3 regions of the Arthrobacter gyeryongensis genome follow, and region 2 is predicted to be linked to each of the others. Evidence: riboswitches for the same ligand, from Rfam matches in the RefSeq annotation. Region 2 holds a riboswitch; each other region holds the start of a gene.
The links. A riboswitch is a leader RNA that binds a small molecule or an ion and turns the genes downstream of it on or off. The one in region 2 is predicted to bind S-adenosylmethionine.
Positions count from the first base shown of each region.

Region 1 (3,200 bases), on a different contig from region 2:
TCTCGGTCACCTTCGTCGAGGACCCGGACAACCTCGACCACTGGCGCGACGCCGTGCAGCCGAACACCAAGCTGTTCTTCGCCGAAGTCGTCTCCAACCCCCGCCAGGACGTTTTGGACATCGAGGGCGTCTCCCGCATCGCGCACGAAGCCGGAGTCCCGCTCGTCGTGGACAACACCCTCGCCACGCCCTACCTGATCCGGCCCATCGAGTGGGGCGCGGACATTGTGGTGCATTCGGCCACCAAGTACCTTGGAGGGCACGGATCCGCCATTGCCGGCGTCATTGTGGACTCCGGCAAGTTCGATTTCGGCAAGGACCCCGAGCGGTTCCCCAACTTCAACACTCCGGACCCCAGCTACAACGGCCTGGTCTATGCCCGCGACCTCGGCAAGGACGGTGCCCTCGGCGCGAACCTCTCCTACATCCTCAAGGCCCGGGTCCAGCTCCTGCGGGACCTCGGCTCGGCAGTGTCCCCGTTCAACGCTTTCCTCATCTCCCAAGGAATCGAAACCCTCAGCCTGCGGGTGGAACGCCACGTGGACAACGCCACCAAAGTGGCGCAATGGCTCGAAGGGTGCGACGACGTCGAATCGGTCGCGTACGCGGGGCTGCCTTCCAGTCCGTGGTTCGAACGCGGGCGGAAGTACGGACCCCGCGGCACCGGCGCGGTGGTGTCCTTCACCATCCGCGGCGGGATCGACGCCGGCAAACGCTTCGTGGACGCCCTGGAACTGCATTCGCACGTGGCAAACATCGGCGACGTCCGATCCTTGGTCATCCACCCCGCGTCCACGACACACAGCCAGCTGACCCCCGAACAGCAGGCCGTGGCCGGAGTGACCCCGGGCCTGGTACGGCTGTCCGTCGGGATCGAGCACATCGACGACATCCTCGCGGACCTCGAGTCAGGATTCCGGGCGGCGAAGGGCAGCTAGTACCGCTCCGGATGGTGCAAGAGGCCGGCGGGCGGAATCTTCGTCGGCTGGCCTCCTAGGTCCCTTCTTCGTGAACAAAACACGGTCAAGTGTCACAAAGGTGTCATAATCTTCGTCAGAAGGGGTCCGGTTTTCCTAGACTCTTCCTATAGGTCATGAGTGCCAGCGACAGCCCCGGCTTGCTGGCCGGCAACCCTCCAATCGCGGCGGGGTGCCCCGGGTGAAGACCTGGCCCTTCGCTGTGTTGGCGGCGGGCAAGCGCGATGTGAGGTGTCAACGAATGACAATTGCTGCAACAGCCATACCCCTTTCCGGTACCCAGGACGGAACCGTCAAGTATGTTTCCGTGGGCGGGCTCGAACTCGAGGCCGGAGGTTTCCTGCCGGAGGTCCTCCTTGCGTACGAAACATGGGGGCGGCTCAACGCCGACGCTTCCAACGCTGTCCTGGTGGAACACGCCCTGACAGGCAGCACCCATGTGGCCCGCGGCGAGAGCGACGAAGAAGGCTGGTGGGAGCAACTCGTCGGCCCCGGCGCCACCATCGACACGGATCGCTACTTCGTGGTCTCCGTCAACATCGTGGGAGGCTGTTACGGCAGCACCGGGCCGTCGTCGAGCGCTCCTGACGGCAAGCCGTGGGGCTCCCGCTTCCCGCTCGTGACCCTGCGGGACAGCACCGTAGCCGAAGCCCGGCTGGCCGACGCTTTGGGGATCCACAGCTGGCATACCGTCGTAGGTGGGTCCATGGGCGGTGCACGCGCACTGGAATGGGCCGTCAGCTATCCGGACCGCGTCAAGCGATGCGCCGTGATTTCGATCGGGGCGTACAGCACTGCCGAACAGATCGCGTTCGCGCAGGCCCAGACGCTCGCCATCCGGCAGGACGCCGACTTCAACGGCGGCGACTACTATGGCCAGGCCGCGCCCGAGGCAGGGCTGGCCCTTGCCCGGCGGATCGCCCACATCACCTATCGTTCAGCGGATGAACTGGACTTCCGCTTCGGCCGGAACGCCCAAGGCGGCGAGGCACCCCTTCGGGCTGCGGCATTAGGGGACCGGGGCCGCTACCAGGTGGAAAGCTACCTGGACCACCAGGGACGCAAGCTGGTCCAGCGCTTCGACGCCAACAGCTACATCGCCATCACCGAGGCCCTCATGAGCCACGACATCACCCGCGGCCGCGGCTCATTGGAGGATGCGCTGTCCGTGGCTACAGCGAAGTTCTTCGTTGCCTCGGTGGACTCGGACCGGCTCTACTTCCCGGAACAATCGCACGAGCTGGCCAAGGCCTTGCCCGGAGGAGTCCCCGTTCATGTGATCGAGGCGCCGATCGGGCACGACGGTTTCCTCACCGAGATCGGCCAGCTCGGCCCCCAGCTGCGCGAAGCCTTCTTCGGCTGAATCAGCCGTTCATGATCTCCTGGCGGAGCTTCATGTAATCCTCCATGGCGATTTTCCCGTCGCTGTACTCCTGGTCCAGTTCGGCCAGTTTCCGTGCCCGGTAGCCTTGGGGCGCGCTGTTCGGCTGGGTCGCGCTGTTCGCTTGCGGAGCAGCCGACGACGGCGGAGCGGCCTGCGGTACGGGCGTCGCCACCGGGGGTTGCGGCTCAGCCGGGAAGATTACCGGGGGCAGCTCCGGGTATCCGACGGGGTAGTTCCGTGGAGGATAGGGCTGAGCGGGGTAATTCTGCGGAGGGAAGTCCCGGAGCCTGCGTTGGCGCGATCGGTTGTACATGCGGATCCCCATCGGAATCAGCCAAGAGCAGACGATGATCCAGAAGATCAAATTGTTCACGGTAGAGGCCTCCTAGGTCTTTCACCAGCTTAGCCCCGCTCCCTGTGACCCGCCCTGTGGTTCCCGCTCAACTCCGGGGCAGGAAGGTGTCGGCAGGGCCGAAGACGGGTCCCGGCGTCGGGCGTTTCGGCAGGATGCCGTCGCCGGAGGACTGGTGCCGGATCCGGCGGATGACCCAGGGGACAAAATACTCACGTGCCCATACGAGGTCGCCCGAGCGGGCTTCGCGCCAACTGCGCTGGGGGAGCGGCTTGGGGAACAGCGGCTCGAGGTTGTGCGGCACATTGAGTGAGTCGAGGACCATCGCGGCGATGGTGTGGTGGCCGAGCGGAGAGAAATGCAGGCGGTCTTCGTCCCACATCTGGGAGTTGGAGAGTTGGCGAAGGGACCACATATCAGCGATCACGGCATCGTGGCGGGCGGCGACCGTGCGGAGGTTTTCGTTGTAGATGGCCACCTTGCCGCG
Region 1 is NZ_BAABKK010000015.1:135,127-138,326, forward strand. It holds gene ABEA18_RS12305 (bifunctional o-acetylhomoserine/o-acetylserine sulfhydrylase) at 1-938, shown strand, start outside; SAM riboswitch class IV at 1,090-1,205, shown strand; gene metX (homoserine O-acetyltransferase MetX) at 1,219-2,340, shown strand; gene ABEA18_RS12315 (hypothetical protein) at 2,342-2,734, opposite strand; gene ABEA18_RS12320 (SGNH/GDSL hydrolase family protein) at 2,802-3,200, opposite strand, start outside.
Region 1: linked by a shared signal. The riboswitch ahead of metX (homoserine O-acetyltransferase MetX) and the one ahead of ABEA18_RS21935 (aminotransferase class V-fold PLP-dependent enzyme) in region 2 are both predicted to bind S-adenosylmethionine.

Region 2 (3,200 bases):
CTGGGGCCGAAGGATCCGGGCGATCTCGGTGCTGGCGGCGAAGGGATCGCACCAGTGCCAGGCCTGGGCAGCGCTGACGACGTCGAATGCTGAGTCCGCCAGTCCAGTTGCCTCGGCCGTACCCTCCAGGGCGATAACGTGTGGATACGTTTTGCGCAGTTGCGTGAGCATGTCCGTGGAGGGGTCCACCGCGGACACCGCCAGCCCACGCTCGACCAGAAGATCGGTGAACTTTCCGGTGCCGGCGCCGATGTCTGCCGCGTCCCGCGCGCCCTCCGGTAGCAGCCAGTCAGCCGAGTCCGCAGGGTAGCCGGGCCGCACACGGTCATAGTGTTCCCCGCCGTCCTGGAAACTCCGGCCGAGCTCAAGGCGCCGTTCCTCATAGAGCTTGGGGCCGGCTGACGTGCCTTTGGGTCGCGGGGCCACGCAGGAACTCCTTCGTAGGACAGGAAAAATACCCTACGAATCTACCGCAATCAGTCGGTGCTGCAGGGAGCGGCTCCCGCGGTCCCGGGAGTGTTGGGAGCCCACTCCGGGTAGCTGCGGTGGTCGTTCGCCGGCACCCAGCGGCCGGCATCCACCACGTAGTCCCAGCCGAGGCCGTTGCTCTTGAGCGCCTGGATGCCCGCAATGAGCCGGGTGGCGTCTTCCAAGCGCGAGCCCACGCCGAAACTGGCTCGAAGTGATCCGGAGGGTAGACCGAGGCGCTTGAGGAGCGGGTGGGCGCAAAAGCGTCCGTCGCGCAGGCCAATGCCGTGCTCGGCCGCAAGATAGGCAGCCACAAGTCCGGCGTCGTAGCCCTGGAGCGAGAAGTTCACGACGCCGATGGTGTCCTGGGGATCCGTGTCGCTGAAGATCTGGTGCACGGTCACGCCGTCGATTTGCTTGAGGCCCTCGACCAGATGTGATCGGATGGCTGCCTCGTGGGCGTGCCATTCATCGTGGTCGAGGCTGGCGATGACCTGCGTGGCCCGGGCGAGTGTGGCCGCGCCGAGTACGTTCGGCGAGCCGCCTTCGTGCCTGGCCGGTCCTGTGGCCCAGCTGACGGAATCGAGGCGCGCTTCGCGGACGGCGCCGCCTCCGGCCAGGTGCGGTGTGCCGGCGTCGAGCCAGTCGGGACGGCCCACCAGGACACCTGCGCCGAACGGTGCATAAAGCTTGTGCCCCGAGAAAACCAAGTAGTCGACATCCGCTGCGGCGATGTCGATTCTGCGGTGCGGGGCGAGTTGCGCCGCGTCCACCACAATCCGCGCCCCGAATTCGTGGGCCAAGGCAGCGAGTTCCTTGATGGGCAGGATTTCGCCGGTCACGTTTGACGCGCCGGTGACAGCCAGAAGGCTGACGCCGCCGTGGGAGAGCGCTGTGCGGACATTGGCGACGGTCTCGGACAACGTTCCCGCGGCAACGATGCTGCGGTGGGGGACACTTTGCCACGGGAGGAGGTTGGCGTGGTGCTCGATGTCCAGGTAAAGGACTTCGCCAATTTGTCGACCGTCCTCAACCGGCAGGCAGCCGGCCAGTAGATTGAGGGAATCGGTGGTGTTGCGCGTGAAAATGACCGAATCGTCCGGCCGCCCGCCAACGAAGTCACGGACGATGTTGCGGGCGTTTTCATAGACCGAGGTGCTGATTTGGGAAGCATAGCCTGCGCCGCGGTGGACGCTCGCGTAGTACGGCAGGATCTCGTTGAGGTATGCGGAAACCACCGTCAGGGCAGGTGCGGAAGCGCCGTAGTCAAGGTTGGCGTAGCGGATGTGGCCGCCCTGGATCAAGGGTGCCTGCAACTCCGCGCCGGTGACCGCGGCGAGTGGACGCGATGCCCGGGGGAGGGTTTCACCGCGGTGCTGCGCAGATTCGTTGTTCAGCGAAAGAGCCGCGGAAGTAAATGTGGCTGTGCTCATGGGACCTCACTCAAGAGGGACCCCTGCGTGCAGGGGGTCCGCGCTTGCCGCATCCGTTCCGGACCGGCCGGGTCGTCACCCGGGGCACCCCGCCGCGATGGAGGGTTGCCGGCCAGCAAACCGGGGTTTCGCGCTGGCACTCGTGACCTGTAAAGAGCGTAGGACACCGGCAAGGCTCATTCCAATGTGACCGGCGATTGTTAAGCGGATTATTACACCGCGGGAAAAAGGTGCCTTCTGCCGAAGAAAAAACAGCGGACACCCCCAAAAGGGGGCGTCCGCCGTCGTTTATTCAGTGGAGAGACTGGACTAGAGGAGGTCGTCGAGCTCGGGGTTGAGCCTCTTGAGGACCTCGGAGTGCAGGATCGAGTTGGTGGCGACGGCGTTTCCGCCGAAGGGACCATCCGCACCGTCCAAGGACGTGAAGCGCCCGCCGGCTTCCGTCACGATCGGCACCAAAGCCGCCATGTCGTAGACCTGGAGTTCCGGTTCGGCGGCGATGTCCACGGCGCCCTCGGCCACGAGGCAATACGACCAGAAATCGCCGTACGCACGGCTGCGCCAGACATCGTTCTCGAGGCCCAGGAAGTTGTCCAGTTTATCGTGCTGCTTCCATTCGGAAAGCTCGGAGTAGGAAAGCGAGGCGTCTTCGAGCCGCGACACGTTGGAAACCTTCAACCGGGTGGCTGCGGCGAGCGACCGGCCCATGTAGGCGCCCGAGCCCTTGGCCGCCCACCAACGCTTGCCGAGCGCCGGAGCGCTCACGAGTCCCACTACCACCTCACCCTCGTCCACGAGGGCGATCAGCGTAGCCCAGACGGGTACGCCACGCACGAAGTTCTTGGTCCCGTCAATGGGGTCGATGATCCAACGCCTCGAGCCGTGGCCCGTGCTGCCGAATTCTTCCCCGAGGACGGCGTCGCGGGGGCGGGAGCGGGAGAGCTGCCCGCGGATTGCTTCCTCGGCTGCTTTGTCGGCATCGGTGACGGGGCTCAGGTCGGGTTTGGTCTCGACCTGGAGGTCCAGTGCCTTGAACCGCTCCATTGTCAGGGAATCGACGGAGTCGGCCAGGACGTGTGCCAGCCGCAGGTCGTCGTTGTAGCTCGAATCGGGTTGGGTCATGGTTCCAAACTACCGTCTATTCGCCGGTGAGCCGGGGAGGTAGGACGGCAGGCGCGCAGTTAGTTGACCGTACCCAATTCCTTGGTCTCCTGGGCTTCCATGCGCGGGTCCGCGCCGAGGAGCCGGCGCAACGACGCCAAGCGGGCCGGACCTGCCTCGCCGGCGTGGCCGTCGGCC
Region 2 is NZ_BAABKK010000034.1:3,401-6,600, forward strand. It holds gene ABEA18_RS21930 (class I SAM-dependent methyltransferase) at 1-426, opposite strand, end outside; gene ABEA18_RS21935 (aminotransferase class V-fold PLP-dependent enzyme) at 477-1,901, opposite strand; SAM riboswitch class IV at 1,937-2,049, opposite strand; gene hisN (histidinol-phosphatase) at 2,211-3,023, opposite strand; gene rsgA (ribosome small subunit-dependent GTPase A) at 3,083-3,200, opposite strand, start outside.

Region 3 (3,200 bases), on a different contig from region 2:
GCCGCCCGGAAGGCCAGGGCCTGAAACTCCGATTGGGTTCCGGTCCCGATCATCGCCATGATGCGGGAATCGGGGCGCGCGAGTTTCTTCGCGACCATCCCCGACGTAGCCGCCGTTCGCAGCGCCGTCAGCACTGTCATTTCCGCAAGGAACGTCGGATAACCGTTATGGACGTCGGACAGGACACCGAAAGCTGTCACGGTCTGGAAGCCACGCGCTGGATTCGAAGGGTGTCCATTTACATACTTGAAGCCGTATGTTTCCTGGTCGCTGGTGGGCATCAGCTCGATGACCCCAAACGGCGTGTGACTTGCCACCCTCGGAGTCTTGTCAAAGGATTCCCACCGCCGGAAGTCGTCTTCCAAGTATTGAATCATCTCCGAGATGATGGTCTCCGGGCCTCGCCCGGCCGTCCAACGAACCATATTGCGGACATCGACAAAGCGCGTCATGTGCGCTCCTTTCCCTCATAAGCACTGTTGCTACGAGGCTACGGAGCGGCGATATGCATCCACAATTGCCAAAGTACGTACTTTTCATTGAAAAGCTGCGCAAAATGACGAACACATCTCTACACAATGCTCATTGGATACTGGCGTGCTTCAAGCGGTCGACTACCGCAGGACGGAACTGAGCAACAAACTTGTCTCGCTATTGACGATCCCTTCGATGCCGCGGATCCGGCCCAACACCTGGTCAAAGTCACTAAGGCTTTCTGTGCGCAGCTCGGCCACAAGATCCCAACCGCCATTTGTGGTGTGCAGTGCCCAAATCTCCGGAAGTCCCCTGAGTTGGCGAATGACTTTGTCAGCCGATCTTCCTTCCACGGCAATGAGCGCAATGGCGCGAATGGCAAGTGGATCGACCTCGTCGCGCACCCTCGCGGTGAAACCAACGATGGTTCCCGAGGAAACTAGCCGCTCGAGCCGGCTATTCACAGTGGCCCTGGCGACGCCCAGCTTACGCGCGAGGCTCGCCACGGACGCCCTGCCGTCCTCCCGGAGGGCGGAGAGGAGCTGACGGTCAAGGTCGGTGAGTGCTGCCATAAAGATAAACGTATCGCCCATTCCCCAAGCGGGCCTGAGTCCGTAGGGTATCGACATGAGCATCTACATCAGCCCCGACTCTGCTGCATGGTCGCTGACGGCCATGGCGACTGGTGCGTCAGCGGGATCAATCGATGATGCAAACGGCATGTCCAACTTGGTGAAGGAAATCTACGAGACAGAAGGTTTCGAAGCCCTGTCGGGTGTGGTTTTTGCCTTGGCTCATCACAACAGCCTCTCGCTGCACGCGCTCGCCACGGCCACCGGGATATCCGTGCACGAGTTGCTGGAAATCCGGAAGCACCAAGGTTCCACTTTCCATCACTTCCCTACGGGAGTGGCGTCGCGGTTTGACGCCATTCCACCCCGGATCCAGGCAAGCCTTGAACCGCTGCCGAATGAAACCGACGCCTAGGACCCCCGGTTACGGAACATGACGACGGCCGGTGATGCAGGCCGCCGTCGTGGATGTTATTTTCTTCTTGAGTAATGAGCACCAGCGCGAAGCCCTGACTTGCTGGTCGGCAACCCTCTCTCCGGCGGGGTGCCTCAGGTGACTACTCGGCGTATCGACACTTTCGAACTGCAAGCGTGACTGAGGAGCACCAATGCCTGAACCCACCGAAGAAAAACTCTCGTACCGTCTCATCACGGGCCCTGACACGAAGGATTTCTGCGAGCGGATCTCCACCGCCCTCGCGGAGGGATACGTGTTGCACGGCAGCCCGGCCGCGACCTTCAATGGCACGGACGTGATTGTGGCCCAGGCCATCGTCCTGCCCGCCGCGATCGCGAGCGCAGATGCAGCAGTTGCCAACGCGGTAGACCAGCTCGATGAAGAGTTCGACGGCGAGGGGCACGCATGAGCTACGCAGGCGACCTCAGCCCGCACGATGCCTGGGCCAAGCTGGAACAAGGCGCCATCCTGGTGGACGTCCGCACCGAAGGAGAGTGGGCACACATCGGGATCCCTGACACAAAGGCGACGGAAAACGATCCCTTGTTCATCCAGTGGAACTTGGCCGGCGGCATTCCCAACACCCGTTTCATCGAAGAGCTGACGCAGCAGGCTCCGGAGGCGGACGGCACCGAACTGGTCTTCCTCTGCCGCTCCGGACAGCGTTCCATCGCCGCCGCGATCGCCGCAACACAGGCCGGCTACACCGCCTACAACGTCCTGGAGGGCTTCGAGGGCGAACCGGACCGCTACGGCGAGCGAACCGTGAACGGTTGGAAAAACCGTGGACTTCCGACGAATCTGGGGAACATCTAAGTGACTTTCAATCCTGACGCCGCCGGCTGGAGCCCTGACACCCAGGCAGTCCGCGGCGGTCTTGACCGCACCAACTTCCAAGAAACGTCCGAGGCCGTCTTCCTGAACTCCGGCTTCGTCTATGAGTCGGCCGCAGCCGCAGAGCGCGCATTCACGGGCGAGGACGAGCGCTTCGTCTACTCCCGTTACGGCAACCCCTCCGTGGCCACTTTCCAGGAGCGACTCCGCCTGCTCGAAGGCACCGAAGCGTGCTTCGCGACGGCGTCGGGCATGTCCGCTGTCTTCACAGCCCTCGGTGCGTTGCTGGCCGCCGGCGACCGCGTGGTTGCCGCCCGCTCGCTCTTCGGTTCCTGCTTCGTGATCCTCAACGAGATCCTGCCCCGCTGGGGCGTCGAGACCGTCTTCGTGGACGGCCCGGACCTGGACCAGTGGCGTGCCGCATTGTCCGAGCCGACAACGGCAGTGTTCTTCGAGTCGCCGTCGAACCCCATGCAGGAAATCGTGGACATTGCAGCAGTTAGCGAACTAGCCCACGCGGCGGGCGCTACCGTCGTCGTCGACAACGTCTTCGCCACTCCCCTGCTGCAGCGCTGCGGCGATCTCGGCGCGGACGTGATTGTCTACTCGGGCACCAAGCACATCGATGGCCAAGGCCGGGTCCTGGGCGGAGCAATCCTGGGCGCCAAGGAATTCATCGACGGTCCCGTCAAGCAGCTCATGCGGCACACCGGGCCGTCGCTTTCCGCGTTCAACGCCTGGGTCCTGACCAAGGGCCTGGAAACGATGGCGCTGCGCGTCAACCACTCCTCGGCGTCTGCGTTGCGGATCGCCGAATGGCTTGAGGATCAGCCGGCCATCAGCTGGGTCAAGTACCCCCTGCT
Region 3 is NZ_BAABKK010000009.1:118,566-121,765, forward strand. It holds gene ABEA18_RS06450 (ornithine cyclodeaminase) at 1-452, opposite strand, end outside; gene ABEA18_RS06455 (Lrp/AsnC family transcriptional regulator) at 615-1,046, opposite strand; gene ABEA18_RS06460 (hypothetical protein) at 1,102-1,461, shown strand; SAM riboswitch class IV at 1,532-1,644, shown strand; gene ABEA18_RS06465 (DUF1737 domain-containing protein) at 1,655-1,912, shown strand; gene ABEA18_RS06470 (rhodanese-like domain-containing protein) at 1,909-2,319, shown strand; gene ABEA18_RS06475 (O-succinylhomoserine sulfhydrylase) at 2,320-3,200, shown strand, end outside.
Region 3: linked by a shared signal. The riboswitch ahead of ABEA18_RS06465 (DUF1737 domain-containing protein) and the one ahead of ABEA18_RS21935 (aminotransferase class V-fold PLP-dependent enzyme) in region 2 are both predicted to bind S-adenosylmethionine.